2 regions of the Brevibacterium sp. MGP-B1 genome follow, and region 1 is predicted to be linked to the other one. Evidence: predicted binding sites of a transcription regulator. Region 1 holds the regulator's gene; the other holds the start of a gene.
The links. The regulator HrcA, encoded in region 1, represses chaperone genes, less so after heat shock. The targets are predictions, from matches to a motif close to TTNGCACTCGNNNNNNNCGAGTGCNAA.

Region 1 (7,829 bases):
ATGGTGTTCTCCGGACTCTTCCCGATCGACGGGTCCGATTACCCGGTGCTGCGCGACGCGCTGGACAAGCTCAAACTCAACGACGCCTCTCTCGCCTACGAACCCGAGACCTCGACGGCGCTGGGCTTCGGCTTCCGCTGCGGATTCCTCGGTCTCCTCCACCTCGAAGTCCTGCGCGACCGCCTGGAACGGGAGTTCGATCTCGACCTCATCTCCACCGCCCCGTCCGTGATCTACGACGTGACCATGGAAGACGGTTCGGAGACCGTGGTGACGAACCCGAGCGAGTACCCGACGGGCAAGATCAAGGAAGTCCGCGAACCGATGGTGCAGGCGACCATCCTCACCCCCAGCGACTACATCGGCGCGGTCATGGAACTGTGCCAGGATCGCCGCGGCAAACTCCAGGGCATGGACTACCTGTCCTCGGATCGTGTGGAGATCCGCTATCGCCTGCCGCTGGCCGAGATCGTCTTCGACTTCTTCGATCAGCTGAAGTCCCGGACCAAGGGCTACGCCTCCCTCGACTACTCCGATGACGGCCAGGACGCCTCCGACCTCGTCAAGGTCGACATCCTGCTGCACGGCGACCAGGTCGATGCGTTCTCCGCGATCGTCCACCGCGACAACGCCTACTCCTACGGTGTGGCGATGGCCGGGAAGCTGCGCAAGCTCATCCCGCGTCAGCAGTTCGAGGTGCCCATCCAGGCGGCCATCGGCTCACGCATCATCGCCCGCGAGACCATCCGCGCCATCCGCAAGGACGTCCTTTCGAAGTGCTACGGCGGCGATATCAGCCGTAAGCGCAAGCTGCTCGAGAAGCAGAAGGAAGGCAAGAAGCGGATGAAGATGGTCGGCACCGTCGAGGTTCCGCAGGAGGCGTTCATCGCGGCCCTGTCCTCCGACGAGCCGGAGACGAAGGACAGCAAGAAGTAAGTGCCCGCACAACCGACCGGTGAAGTCCCTCCGCGCGACGGTTCGCTGCCGACATCGGTGGGGATCGGGGCCGCCGAGCGGGGGCTGAGCCTCTACATCCACGTCCCGTACTGCCGGGTCCGCTGCGGCTATTGTGACTTCAACACCTATACCGCCGACGACCTCGGCCCGGGCGCGCCCCGCGAGGACTACCGCAGCAATCTCGCCCGTGAGCTCGATCTGTCCGTGTCCACCCTCGCCGAGGCGGGGGCCGGCGACCGTGAGGTCTCGACGATCTTCTTCGGCGGGGGCACCCCGACCTTGCTCGCAGCGGATGTGCTCGCCGCGGTGATGGACGATGTCCGCGCCCGCTTCCGCCTGGCCGAGAATGTCGAAGTCACCACCGAAGCCAACCCCGACACCTTGGACCCCGCCTACATCGCGACCCTCGCCGGAGCCGGTTTCAACCGCATCTCCATGGGCATGCAGTCGGCCGTGCCGCACGTGCTCGCGACCTTGGACCGCACCCACGATCCGGAGAAGATCCCCGAGGTGGCCCGCTGGGTCAAGAACGCCGACCTCGAACTCAGCCTGGACCTCATCTACGGCACCCCGGGGGAGTCGATCGACGATTGGCGTCGTTCTCTCGACGTGGCCCTGTCCAACGAGGTCGATCACATCTCGGCATATTCCCTCATCGTCGAGCCGGGAACGAAGATGGGCGCGATGGTTCGCCGCGGCGAACTGCCGATGCCTGATGAGGATGACCTGGCCGACAAATACGAGATCGCCGACGCAGCGATCTCCGCTGCCGGTCTGCACTGGTACGAAGTGAGCAACTGGTCGACCGGTCCCGAGACCCGCTGTGAGCACAATATGGCCTATTGGCGCAATGCCGACTGGTGGGGATTCGGGCCCGGTGCCCACTCACACGTCGGAGGTGTGCGATTCTGGAATGCCAAGCACCCCCGTGCCTGGGCCGATCGGCTGTTGGCGGGGGAGTCCCCGTCGATCGGTCGTGAGGTCCTCGACGATCAGACCCGGGAGATCGAACGGATCATGCTGGCGGCCAGGATCGACCGCGAGCTGCGTCTGGATTCTCTGGCCTCAGGCAGCGAGCAGGCGATCAGAACCTTCGTCAGGCAGGATCTGCTCGACGCCGATGGCGCCGCGGCCGGCTGGTTCCAACCGACTCTGCAGGGACGTCTCATGGCCGACTATATGGTGCGCATCCTCACCGAATATGTATGAATGAGACTCGCCCCGCCATTCGGGAACGAGTGGCGGGGCGAGCTGCTCAGCGAATCTGCCGGGGTGAGGCTGTCACTGCGCGTCAGATCACTTGATCCAGTTCGGGGTCATCGGAATGCGGTAGCCTTCACCGCGATTGGCCGCCATGCCGGCGATGATCTCGATGACGATCATGTAGATCGAGAGCACCGGCAGGAGCAGGAGGATGAGGAAGCCGATTCCGACGATCGTGAGGATTCCGCCGATCAGCCCGATGCCGAACCCCGCGATGACGCCGATGATCAGCAGGTTCAGCGACTGTGCGCCATGATGGCGGAGGAACGGCGACTTGTCCTTGTTGATGATGAAGAGGATGAGCGTGACGATCCAGCCGACACCGACGACGTAGGTGGCGGCGTGTGCGAGGTGCGACCACAGTGCGGTCGTCCGCTCGCTCTGATCGGCGTTCCAGAAGCCGAGCGAATTGGGGCCGTAGGCCGCATCCGGCAGTTCGGCCCCCATGGGCACTCCGGCGGCAGCCGACTGCGCCGAGGATGCTCCCTGGAATCCGTAACCGGGCTGAGGGTGTCCCTGCGGAGCGCTGTAGGCCTGCTGAGATCCGTAGGCCGGATTCTGCTGCTGAGATCCGTACGGCTGCTGGGCGCCACCCGCCTGCTGTGAACCGTAGCCCGGCTGGGAACCATACTGCTGCTGAGGGGTCTGCGGCTGTGAGCCGTACTGGGCCTGACCACTCTGCTGCGGCTGCGAACCCTGCTGTGGCTGCTGGGTGTACGGCTGCTGCGAGCCCGACTGCGGGGAATAGTTCGGAGGCATCGGCTGTGACTGTCCGTTGTTCGGCTGCTGGGGGTTGTCCGACATGAGAGTCCCTTCAGAGTGTGCGATCACTCCACACTAACCCAGAGAGTCCGGGTTGACCCGGAGCGTCCGGGGCGAGCGGGAATGGTCATTTTACGAAATTGATGGTGAGCGGGAACTTGTAGCCCTCGCCCTTGTTCGCGGCGACGGCCGCGATGATGTAGAAGACGCAGTAGACGAGCGGGACGATGAACGCCGCATACATGACGATGATGCCGATCCCGAAGGTCACCAGTGCCAGGATGAAACCGACGAAGCCGAAGACGAAGAGCGCACCGAAGGTGACGATCGTGTTCGTGATCATCGCGTTGAGACCCTGACGTGAGTGCTCGCGGACGAACGGCGATTCGTCCTTCTTCACAAGGAACATGATGAGCGGCATGAAGCCGAAGATGAGCGAGCCGAGGTGGGTCCACAGTGCCGTGGTCCGGTCGGGTTCGTGGGCCATCCAGAACTGCTCGGAGCCGGGTCCGTAGGCCTGCTCCGGCAGGGAGCGGGAGTCGAACATCGCCGGGTTGTGCATCTGCGGCATACCGTAGCCCGGCTGCGCGCCATATCCCGGCTGGCCCCCGTAGCCCGGCTGACCGCTGTATCCCGGCTGAGCGCCGAACGCCTGCTGCGAACCATACCCCGACTGCCCACCGTAGCCCGGCTGACCGCTGTGCGTCTGCGGCTGAGAATACTGTTGGCTCTGCGGCGCGTAGTGCTGCTGCGGACCAGAGGCCTGAGAGTAGTTCGGCGGCATCGGCCGGCTGCCCGGCTGCTCGGGGTGATACGACATGGGGATCCTTTCGAGAAACGCTTGCCATTCACACTAGCCGAGCCAAGTGTCCCGATGATGTCGGGAAAGCCTCACTCCTGTGACAGATTCGGCACACGCCGTCGGCACATGCCGACAGATCCGCGTGACCACGACGCTCCACCGCGCCGCACGACCGAAGTCACTCAGCCGACGGTGACGAAGTCGATGAGCTCCTCGACTCGACCCGACAGCGTCGGTTCGACATCGGCGATGGTGCTCACCTTCCCGAGGATGCGCACCCACCCGCGGGCAACGTCCCGATGGTCAGCATGCGGCCATCCGATGCGACGGAGGATTCCCGACTTCCAATCCTCACCGCGAGGGACGACCGGCCATTCGCGGATGCCGACGACATGGGGTTTCACCGCTTGCCAGATATCGACGTACGGGTGACCGATGATGTGGACGACATCGCGGTAGCGCGGATCGGCACGGACCGCCTCGGCGATCTTCGATTCCTTGGTCCCACTCACCAGATGGTCGGCGAGGACACCGACTCGATGGTCCCGATCCGGACCGAAGGCCTCGAGCTTGTCGGCGACATCATCGAGACCGCCCAGGGGTTCGACGACGACGCCTTCGATGCGCAGATCATCGCCCCAGATCTTCTCGACGAGTTCGGCGTCGTGCTTGCCCTCGACCCAGATCCGCGACCCACGAGCCACCCGAGCCTTCGCGCCGACCACGGCGCGAGACCCCGACGCCGTCCTGCCGGGCTGCTGCGCCTTCTTCTTCGGCAGCTGCACATCGACGGGCCGGCCCTCGAGGAGGAAGCCCGGTCCCAGGGGAAAGGCACGCACCTTGCCGACGCGATCTTCGAGCTTGACGACGACACCGGCCGTGGTCTTCTCCGCGCCGACGACAGCACCCACATAGCCGCTCATCGCATCTTCGAGAACCATGCCCAGGCCGAGCTCGACCTGGCGGGACTTCTTCGGACGGTGCGATGACGGGGAGGAGCCGGAGAGCACATCGGGGCCATATCGATCAAAAGCATTCACGGGCACCCACCATAATCAAGGACGGTCCCGCAGTCGTGCAGACCCGCAGGTCACCCCAGAAATGAATTCCGGGAACGAGAGGCGTAGAATTGGCACTCAGGCTCACAGAGTGCCAAGCGCAGGCACGGGACCGCGATGGATCGGCGAGACGGAGAGGAGATCCGCGATGAACGACAGCAGACGTGCACAGGTGCTGCGCGCCATCGTCGAGGACTTCGTCGCCACCAACGAACCCGTGGGATCGAAGGCGATCGTCCAGCGCCACACCCTCGGCGTCTCTCCCGCCACGATCCGCAACGATATGGCCGCGCTCGAACAAGAGGGCTATATAGCCCAGCCCCACACCTCTGCCGGACGGATCCCCACCGACCTCGGCTACCGGATGTTCGTCGACCGGATCGATGAGTTCAAACCGCTGACCACCGCCGAGCGGCGCGCGATCTTCCAACTCATCGACGGCGACGTCGATCTCGACGAGATGCTCGACCGCACCGTCCGCGTCCTCTCCGGCCTCACCCGACAGGTCGCGCTCATCCAATACCCGACGGTGTCGCGGGCGCGCATCAAGCACATCGAGATCGTCGGACTCGGACCCGGCCGGATCCTCGTCGTCCTCATCACCGACGCCGGCCAGGTCGAGCAGAAGACCGTGATCGTCCCGAGCCCGCTCGACGAAGACGCCGTCCGCGGACTGCGCGACCAGATCAACGCCGAATTCGCCGGACGCACACTCGCGCAGGTCTTCGGATCGGCCCCCGCCGCCGAGGCGACCGCCACCGAACCGAGTGAGCCGGCCGCTCGTGACGACTCCGGACTCAAACAGGTCAGGGCCGCCGTCGTCGACCTCGTCGCCGCGACGCGGGAAGAGCGCATCATCATGGCCGGCACAGCGAACCTCGCCCGCTCCGGAAGCGAATTCGGAGAGAAGATGGCCCCGATCCTCGAAGCGTTCGAAGAACAGGTCGTCCTGCTCAAGCTGCTCACCTCGATGGCCGAAGACCACGAGGAGATCAGCGTGCGCATCGGGCGTGAGAATACTCACGAATCATTCAGCTCGACTTCCGTCGTCGCCGCCGAATATGGTCATGACGCGGGTTCCTCGGCCAGACTGGCAGTGCTCGGCCCGACCCGAATGGACTATCCGACGACGATCTCGGCAGTCCGTGCCGTCGCCAAATACGTGTCCTCGATCCTCGACCAAGGGTAGGCCCCTTGACGGCGAACAGGGACGCCCGCAGGCGGGAAGCGCAGAACCGGTGAGCACCGCGCAAGGGCGCAGCCACCACCACGAACAGAGAAGACCACTACGTCAGGGAGAGAGAAGTTTCTGTGGCCGATCACTATGAAACACTCGGAGTGTCCAAAGACGCTTCCGCGGCTGAGATCAAGTCGTCGTACCGGAAGCTGGCACGCAAGTACCACCCGGACGTCAATCCCGGTCACGAAGACGAATTCAAAGCCATCTCACTGGCCTACGATGTGCTCTCCGACCCGGAGAAGCGCCGCAACTACGATATGGGCGGCGGCGAGAACGGTCAGGGCTTCCCGGCTGGTGGAGGATTCGGCGGATTCGGCGACATCTTCGAGACCTTCTTCGGCGGTGGCGGCGGTCAGGCCGGAGGCCCGATCCCGCGCACCCAGCGCGGCAAGGATGCCCTCGTCGGCGTCAATATCGACCTGAAGACCGCGGCCTTCGGCGGCACCGTCGACCTCGACGTCACCACTGCGGTCGTCTGCGACACCTGTTCGGGCGCCGGCACGCAGGAAGGCACGAAGATCGAGACCTGCTCGCTGTGCCACGGAGCCGGCAGCGTCCAGCGCATGACCCGGACCCTGCTGGGGCAGATGGTCACGAACCAGACCTGCAACTCCTGCCACGGCTTCGGCACCGTCATCCCGAACCCCTGCCTCAACTGCCAGGGCGACGGACGCGTGCGCAAACAGCGGACCATGAAGATCCGGATCCCCGCCGGCGTCTCCGACGGCACCCGCATCCAGCTGAGCAGCCAGGGTGAGGTCGGCCCCGGAGGTGGACCCGCCGGTGACCTGTTCGTCGAGGTCATGGTCACCCGCCACGAGGTCTTCCAGCGCGACGGCGACAACCTCCGGGCCGCCGTCTCCGTGCCGATGACCGCAGCGACGTTGGGCGCGACCATCCCGTTCGAGACCTTCGACGGCACCCAGGACCTCACCATCGCCGCCGGCACCCAGTCCGGCACCATCGTCAAACTTCCGGGACTCGGAGCGTCCCGCCTGCGTTCGGAGACCCGCGGCGACCTGCTCATCACCGTCGACGTCCTCACCCCGGACAAACTCGACGACGAACAGCGCGAACTGCTCGAGAAACTCGCCGAACTGCGCGGAGAAGAGACACCGCGCGCCCAGATCTCGACCGAGAACCGCGGAATGTTCTCCCGCATGCGTGAGAGGTTCGCCGGTCGGTGAGTCTTCCCGTCTTCCGCTCCGCCACCGCCGCCGAGGCGGTCGTCGGGTCCGCCCTCACCCTCGGTGAGGACGTGGCCGGGCATGCGGTGCGGGTGCGTCGGATCGGTCCCGGCGAGGATATCGACATCGTCGACGGAGAAGGCACACGTGTGCGCGGAACCGTCACGGCCGCCTCGGCGAACGAGCTGACGATCGACGTCGCCGAGGTGGCGGTCGAGGAGCGCACGGGCCCGCGCCTCGTCCTCGTCCAAGCACTGGCTAAGGGCGACCGGGACCTGCAGGCCATCGAAACGGCCACGGAGATCGGCGTCGACGACGTCATTCCCTGGGCCGCCGAACGCTCGATCGCCGACTGGCCGGCCAAGAAGCGGGAGAAGATGGCCGCGAAATGGGAGAACCTCCTCGGCGCGGCCTCCCTGCAGGCCAGACGAGCACGATTTCCCATCCTCCACGACCTCGTCCGCGGAGCCGCCCTGGCCAAGACCCTCAACGACGCCGATGCCGTCTTCGTCCTCCACGAAACCGCTCAGCGCAGGCTCTCCGAAGCACTGAACGACCTG
Region 2 (7,829 bases), 1.2 Mb from region 1:
CGAAATGCACCCGGCCCATTGTCTTCGACAGTGGGCCGGTTCTGCCACTGCCAGAGAGGAACCCCGATGAAGAATCGCTTCGTCAAAGACAACGGACTGACCATGCGGATGGGATGGACGATCTTCCTCAACGGCCTCATCTATGTCGTCCTCATCCTCGCGATCTGGTGGATCTTCGGACAGAACATTCCCGGAGTCATCATCGCCGTCCTCATCAGCGCCGGCGCGTTCTTCTTCCAGTGGTACTTCTCCGACAAGATCGCCATGCGTGCCATGGGCGGACGGGAGGTCTCCCCCGAGGAGGCTCCGGAGCTGCATACGATCGTCGACCGACTCTGCCAGCTGGCCGATTCGACGAAACCCCGCGTGGCGGTCTCGAACTCTCCGATCCCCAATGCCTTCGCCACCGGCCGCTCCCCCGAGCGCTCGGTGGTGTGCGTGACCCGTGGTCTGCTCGAGAAGCTCGACCGTGATGAGGTCGAGGTCGTGCTCGCCCATGAGCTCTCACACGTCGCCCACCGCGATGTCACGGTGATGACCGTTGCCGGAGTCACCGGTGTCGTCGCCGCACTGATGATGCGCGCCGGTTACTACATGAGCTTCGGACGGTCGAACAACAATAACAACGGCATCCCGATCCAGCTGCTCTTCATCCTCGTCGGAGCAGTCGTCTACGGGCTCTCGTTCGTCCTCATCCGCGCCCTCTCCCGGTATCGCGAGTTGGCCGCCGACCGCGCCGCAGCCATCCTCACCGGTGCACCGTCCACACTGGCGTCGGCACTGACGAAGCTCAGCGGAGATATGGCCAAGATCCCGGAGAAGGACCTGCGGTCGTCCGCCTCGGCGAACCACCTCGCGCTCATCCCCGCCATCAGCGGGAAGGCCGCCTTCGGCCAGCTCTTCTCCACTCACCCCTCACTCGAGAAGCGACTGGAGCAGCTGGCCCAGATCTCCGCCCAGCTCTCCCGCCCCGAGTGAGCGCCCACCGCACCTTTTGAACTGCGCACCACCGACATAGGAGCTCCATGGGATTCTTCGACGCACTGCTCGGCCGGTCCAAACCGAAACGGGCCAACCTCGACGACCTCTTCGCCCTGCCGCCGGCGGCACTGACTCTGCAGGCCGCGACCGGCTTCACCCCCACCGGTGTCGGGGCCGTCGCCTTCCGTCAGGTCGAGGGAGCCGCGTTCCAATCCGCCGAGTCCGAAAGCGTCGCCCTCATCGGCTCCGACCCGGCCGCCTCGGTGAGGCAGGAGAACGACGGCTTCGGGTTCACGTGGCAGGTCGTGGCCGATGAGAACGCCGAGGTGGTCAACCTCGTCACGAACATCCACGCCGTGAACTCGGCGCTGGTCAATCAGGGCTTCGACACGATGCTGCTGTGCACAACCGTGTACTTCGTCCATCCCGATGGGCGTCGGATGGCGCTGGTCTACCAGTACAAGCGCGGAACCTTCTATCCGTTCGTGCAGTTGGGACCGAAGCAGCGGGACAATCCCCTGGAGATCCAGGTCAAAGGCATCCTCTCGAACGAGCTGCCGTTCGAAGAGGACACGTCGAACTGGTCGGCGCTGTGGGACGCCCCGGGCATGAAAGACACCCCGGGAGCTCCTGAACTGCAGTAGGCAGTTCAGCCGGAATAGAAAGCAGTTCAGTCCGAACAGACTGATGGAGGGCGTCCCCGCAGGGACGCCCTCCACTCATAACTGAAGCTGTCAGCCTTCTTCAGCAGCCACCTCGATGACTTCGCCGAGAGCTTCGATGCGGTCGCCGGGTCGGATCGTGGCACCGCGGCGGGTCTCGACCTCGCCGTTGACGCTGACCTCACCGTCGGCGATCATGTCCTTGGCCATGGCACCGTGTTCGGCGATTCCGTGGAGCTTGAGCAGCTGACCGAGCCTGATCGACTCGCCGCGGATCTCGATCGTGTCCATCAGAATATGTCTCCGAATCCGTCGAACAGGCCGCCGCCGTCACCGCCGTCGCCTCCGAAGAAGCCGCCGCCGTCACCGCCGCCCATGTCTCCGCCCATATCGCCACCGGCGTCGCCCATGTCGCCGCCGTATGCGCCGTCCCAGCCGCCGCCCATTCCGCCGAACATCATGGCACCCATGAGGACGCCGGGCAGCAGGCCGGAGCCGGCGTAGGAATTGAAGTAGCCGCGGTTGTATTCGGCGTAGGCCGGCCCGGCCTCCCAGTAAGCGCGACGGGTGTGTCCGTCACCGGTGACGACCTTGCGCACCAGCGGATCGGCGCCGACAGCGACGCGTTCGGCGTCGGCGGCGCACACGGGCACGGGGCGCAGCTGGCCGCCGGCCGGTGCCCAATCGATGTCTTCGACCGAGGGACCGTGCTGCGGGTTGAAGAAGCAGGGCGGACGGCGCACCGGCAGGGGTTTGCCTTCGACCCGGGCGCGAACGCATTTTGCGGCATAGCGGCCGTCTTCGAGCGCCTCGGTGACGTGGCGGATGTCAGTGGGTTCGGAGACCTTCTCGAGTGTCTCCTTGGCGACATCGTACGAGTCGAGCGCCTGCTTGTAGTCCTGCGCTCCGCCGGTGTCGAGGTCGACGCCAGCGGTGATGACGTCGAGTTCGGCGACTTCCTCACCGAATGCGGTGACGTCCTCTTCAGCGGTCTTCTTCACCTGCTGAAGTTCAGCGGCGTGCAATTCCCGCTGCCGCTTCTTCTCCTTGCGGTGACCGATGAAGAAAACGGCCCCGAGAACTACGAGCAGCAACAGAAATACTTCAGTCACGATCCATGCCTCCCAGGCTAGCTTTGTCCTCGAACAGTATGCCCGATGAAACTGGAAGACGTCTGAGCCTGTGCCCCACATCTGCTCAGTCCGCGGCCGTCGACGACGGCTCAGTCCCGGCGGTGGAAGACCGGTGCATGCAGGTCACGCGACGCCGTTGCGCGCGGGTCATCGAACACCGTCGCTCGCCCAGTGCGCCACCGCCTCAGACGGGCCAGTCCCCCGCCGCCTCAGACGAGGGCCACGAGACCTTTGACCAAGGCCGCAATCCCGCCTCCGAAAGCGAGGACGAGCATCCCGATCCGCGCTGCGCCCACGTCGATATGGCGGGAGAGCCAATCGCCTCCGGCGAGGCCCGCGACAAGGACGAGCCCGAGTCCGATCCAGACTCCGATCTCCAGATGCGGCCAGGTCCCTCCGTCGAGGATCACCTTCATCACCACCGCCGAGGCGGTCCCGACCACGAGGAAAGGCTGCAGGGTGGCCGCGAACGACCGCTGTTCCCAGTTCGTCAGCACAGCGTAGGCGCTCACCGCCGGTCCCCCGGCTCCTGCCGCGGCAGACATCGCCCCGGAGAAGAGACCGGCCGTCAGGCGTGTGCCGATGTTCGCGGGGATCGTCCGCCCCAGCTTCCCCAAGGTCAGCGAGCTGATGAGGGAGACGATGATGAGTGCGCCGATGAGGATCTGCAGCGGTGGAGTGGGCAACGATGACGACAGGAGTGCGCCGGGGATGGTGCCGATCACCGCGCCCAAGGCAAGATGTCGGAAAGGCGGCCATTCCACCTCGGCGAAGGTGCGGACGAAGACGGAGAATGAGGCGACGATTCCGCAGATGTTGACGAGGACGACGCCGCTGAACGGATCGAGGAGGAGGACAAGGAAGGGGCCGCTGACCAGGCCGAATCCCATCCCGGTGACGCGTTGGGACAAGGCGCCGAGGAACACTGCGAAGAGGATGAGCACGACGACGGGTTCCACTCGGTCGAGTTTAGTCCAGCCCGATTCCCGGCTGATCCTCAGTCTCACCGCTGATCGCGGGGTTAGAGTATTCACCATGAATGCCAGTCCCCTCTGGTCGCGGTTCAGCGCAGATCCCCGATCGTATGGGCAGGTCCGGGCCTCTGATGCCGATCGCGCGGTCGTCAGTGATGTCCTCTCGGAGGGGTATGCCCTCGGTCAGCTCGATGTGGAGGAATTCGATGAACGCACCGAGGCGGCTGCGAAGATCAAGACGCTCGGTGAAGTCCCAGCGCTGATCGAGGACCTCGTCCTCGCCGATCCAGCCGAGGTCGAACCTGGCAAGCTCGATGATGCGGGCCGCGCGCAGGCATTGGCTCGCCTCGAGGCGGACCGGGTGCCGATCACGCCGGAGCAGATCGATGCCGCGGCGCAGAAGTACTACCGGGACCGGGTGCGTCGTGCACTGCTCGGTGCTGTTGCGGGCCCGGTCGGGATCGTGCTGGCGATCTGGGCGATCACGTCGATCGCGCGCGGTGACTTCATCTTCTTCTGGCCGATCTTCGTCATCATTCCCACGTTGCTCGGCGGACTGGGACACATCGCACGCAAGGACGAGATCATCCGCAACCGGAAGAAGGAGCTCACTCGCCGGGCCCGGGCCCAGCTCGGTGATGCTGAGGCCAAACGACAGCTCGACGAGGGCGAGGCTCCCGAGCGGGATTATGAAGCGGACTTCGGCACGGGCCTGCAGCCGCCGCATCCGTCCCATCCGCCGTACTCTCCCGGACAGAACTCACGGCGGGAAGAGAGGGACCGGCGCCGGTCCCACCGCCGCCATAACCGCGACAATCCCTGGGACTGAGATTACGTTCCGAATCTTGCAGGGTCTGGGCCTCTTCAGGCCCGGAAGCTCCGTTTCCTACTCAGACCGGGCACGTCCGGAACCGTCTCAGACTTGGAAGATCCGGACCTGGCCGAACTCCTGTGCTTTGTGCGTGGTGAACCACATGGTGTGCGAGAAGTGCCGCAGGTCGTCGCCGTCAGCCTCGGCCTGCCAGTATCCCCACGCGGCCGCGGCCTTGCCGTGGGTGATCGCGGCTTCGAGGTGGCCGACCTCGTGAGAATGGCCGGACAATTTCAACAGCGCTTCGACGACGGCTTCCCGACCCGTGTGGGTTTCAACGTCGGAAGGGTGGACGATCTGCAGCACGCAATCGTCGGCGATCACCTCGTTGAGTGCTTCTCTGTCGCCGTTGAAGAGATTCTCCTCGAACGTCGCAACGTAGACGTTCTTCGGACTGTTTCCGCAGGCATCGGTTCCGGTGAAAGTCATGGGCCCAGCCTATGCGGGGCGAGGTTGCGGAACAACGGGTCGGCGGGCCGCCTCGGCGATGATGGTCGCCGACGCACGACGGGCGGACACTTCCGCGTGAACGATCTGACCGTCGGGCCGGGACCCGAGAGTCCGGGCACGAAAACGGCCGTGCCGGCACCCTTGCGGGCACCGGCACGGCCGATCGAACAAGCGGTGGCTATCAGAAGCCCATGCCGCCCATTCCACCCATTCCGTCCATACCGGCAGCTGCGTCTGCACCTGCGGCGGCCTTTTCGGGCTTGTCGGCGACGACCGACTCGGTGGTGAGGAACAGACCGGCGATCGAGGCGGCGTTCTGCAGAGCAGAGCGGGTCACCTTGACCGGGTCGTTGATGCCGGCGGCCAGCAGGTCCTCGTACTCACCGGTTGCGGCGTTGAGACCGAATCCGGCTTCGAGGTTGGCGACCTTGTCGGCAACCACACCGGCTTCGAGGCCGGCGTTCGTCGCGATCTGCTTCAGCGGGGCTTCGATGGCAACCTTGACGATGTTGGCACCGGTGGCCTCGTCTCCCTCGAGTGCGAGGTCGGCGAATGCGGCCTTGCCAGCCTGGATGAGCGAGACGCCGCCACCGGCGACGATTCCCTCTTCCACAGCAGCCTTGGCGTTGCGCACGGCATCTTCGATGCGGTGCTTGGTTTCCTTGAGCTCAACCTCGGTGGCGGCTCCGGCCTTGATGACTGCAACACCGCCGGCCAGCTTGGCCAGACGTTCCTGCAGCTTCTCACGGTCGTAGTCGGAGTCCGAGTTCTCGATCTCGGCGCGGATCTGAGCGACCCGTCCGGCGATCTCCTCGGCGTCTCCGGCGCCCTCGACGATGGTGGTCTCGTCCTTGGTGATGACGACCTTGCGGGCGGTGCCCAGCAGATCGGTGGTCACGCTGTCGAGCTTGAGCCCGACTTCCTCGGACACGACCTGGCCACCGGTGAGGATGGCGATGTCGGCCAGCTGCGCCTTACGACGGTCACCGAAGCCCGGAGCCTTGACGGCCACGGACTTGAAGGTGCCCTTGAGCTTGTTCAGCACCAGGACGGCCAGGGCTTCGCCCTCGACGTCTTCGGCGATGATGAACAGCGGCTTGTTGGACTGCTGGACCTTCTCGAGGACGGGCAGCAGGTCCTTCACGTTCGAGATCTTGGAGTTGACGATGAGGATGTAGGGATCCTCAAGGACAGCTTCCTGGCGGTCGGTGTCGGTCACGAAGTAACCGGAGATGTAGCCCTTGTCGAAGCGCATACCCTCGGTCAGTTCGAGCTCGAGTCCGAAGGTGTTGGACTCCTCGACGGTGACGACACCTTCCTTGCCGACCTTGTCGATGGCCTCGGCGATCAGTTCACCGATTGCGGGATCTCCGGCGGAGATGCCAGCGGTAGCGGCGATCTGTTCCTTGGTCTCGATGTCGATGGCGTTGTTCAGCAGGACGTTCGTGACGGCCTCAACGGCCTTCTCGATGCCGCGCTTGAGGCTGAGCGGATCAGCACCGGCTGCCACGTTGCGCAGGCCTTCGCGGACGAGAGCCTGTGCGAGCACGGTAGCGGTGGTGGTTCCGTCGCCTGCGACGTCGTCAGTCTTCTTGGCGACTTCCTTGACGAGCTCGGCGCCGATCTTCTCGTAGGGGTCCTCGAGTTCGATCTCCTTGGCAATGGAGACGCCATCGTTGGTGATGGTCGGTGCGCCCCACTGCTTTTCGAGCACGACATTGCGACCGCGGGGTCCAAGGGTCACCTTGACCGCGTCCGCAAGCTGGTTGAGGCCAGCTTCGAGTCCTCGACGAGCTTCTTCGTCGAATGCAATCATCTTTGCCATAGTGGCTTAGATCCTCCCTGATGGAGTGGAGTGGGAATCCAGAGCAGTCATCAACGCCCGCGACGGCAGAGAGTGTGTCCGCATGTTCCATTCCACATATGGACCACGCTCTCGAGACGACTGGTGGGAACCCATCGGTTTTCACCAGTACTAGATTTAGCACTCTCCCCATGCGAGTGCAAATGTTTGTCGCCCGCCAAGATGGGCGAGGGCAGTTCAGATCCGCGAGTTGTCGGCGCGCGATGGAGGCGCAGCGGGCAGTTCGGCCCAGCGCGAAACGGTTGGCGCAGGTGGCGCGCCCGGGGTGGTGCGGGCCTCAGACCCGGCCCTCGGCTCGCGCCCCAAGCTTGCGAACGGACTCCGCCCGCGACCCGCAGGTCGACTCCAGAGGCTTCCCCGTCCGCACTTTCGGTATTCGGTAATGCCTACTCTGAAAAGCACACCGAGGAAAGTGAGCATTACGAAACACGGTGGTCAATTACGCTGATTGATCCACGACCAGCAAGTGGCAGGCATCAAATCGTCACGTTCCAGAGGCCACTCCCGCGCGAGCACTCCGCTCCGCAGACACTCCGCGGGAGGGCACTCCCGCGAGCACTCCTCCCGCAGACACTCCCCTGCAGGCACTCCACCCGCGGGCCAACTACCGCCCGCGGGCACTGAAAAGCGCCGAGCAGTTGCCTGCTCGGCGCTTCCCCCGTGCGGTTGGTGCCGGTCGATCCGAAAGCCGTTCCGACGTCCCGCCGCAGCGGATCAGAAAACTGTGCTGACAGCAGTCAGTCTCAGAGGAGGGTGACGGACTCCGCCTGAGGACCCTTTTGTCCTTCTCCAACTTCGAACTGAACCTGCTGGCCCTCTTCGAGAGAGCGGTAGCCGTCCATCTGGATTGCGCTCCAGTGAACGAACACGTCCTGGTTATCGCCTTCGAGGGTG

Region 2: groL (chaperonin GroEL) is a predicted target of HrcA. The motif match lies at 7,053-7,079, and genes of this name have one in related genera.

Annotation. Positions count from the first base shown of each region.
Region 1 is NZ_CM173407.1:1,440,336-1,448,164, reverse strand. Features, by position in the region: gene lepA (translation elongation factor 4) at 1-936, shown strand, start outside; gene hemW (radical SAM family heme chaperone HemW) at 937-2,166, shown strand; gene AC3CD9_RS06730 (DUF4870 domain-containing protein) at 2,254-3,024, opposite strand; gene AC3CD9_RS06725 (DUF4870 domain-containing protein) at 3,110-3,802, opposite strand; gene AC3CD9_RS06720 (DUF3097 family protein) at 3,967-4,830, opposite strand; gene hrcA (heat-inducible transcriptional repressor HrcA) at 4,991-6,031, shown strand; gene dnaJ (molecular chaperone DnaJ) at 6,154-7,269, shown strand; gene AC3CD9_RS06705 (16S rRNA (uracil(1498)-N(3))-methyltransferase) at 7,266-7,829, shown strand, end outside.
Region 2 is NZ_CM173407.1:2,627,765-2,635,593, forward strand. Features, by position in the region: gene htpX (zinc metalloprotease HtpX) at 67-978, shown strand; gene pspAB (PspA-associated protein PspAB) at 1,026-1,625, shown strand; gene AC3CD9_RS12030 (RNA-binding S4 domain-containing protein) at 1,716-1,934, opposite strand; gene AC3CD9_RS12035 (hypothetical protein) at 1,934-2,755, opposite strand; gene AC3CD9_RS12040 (TSUP family transporter) at 2,986-3,735, opposite strand; gene AC3CD9_RS12045 (DUF1707 SHOCT-like domain-containing protein) at 3,812-4,579, shown strand; gene AC3CD9_RS12050 (hypothetical protein) at 4,667-5,050, opposite strand; gene groL (chaperonin GroEL) at 5,253-6,896, opposite strand; gene AC3CD9_RS12060 (cold-shock protein) at 7,679-7,829, opposite strand, start outside.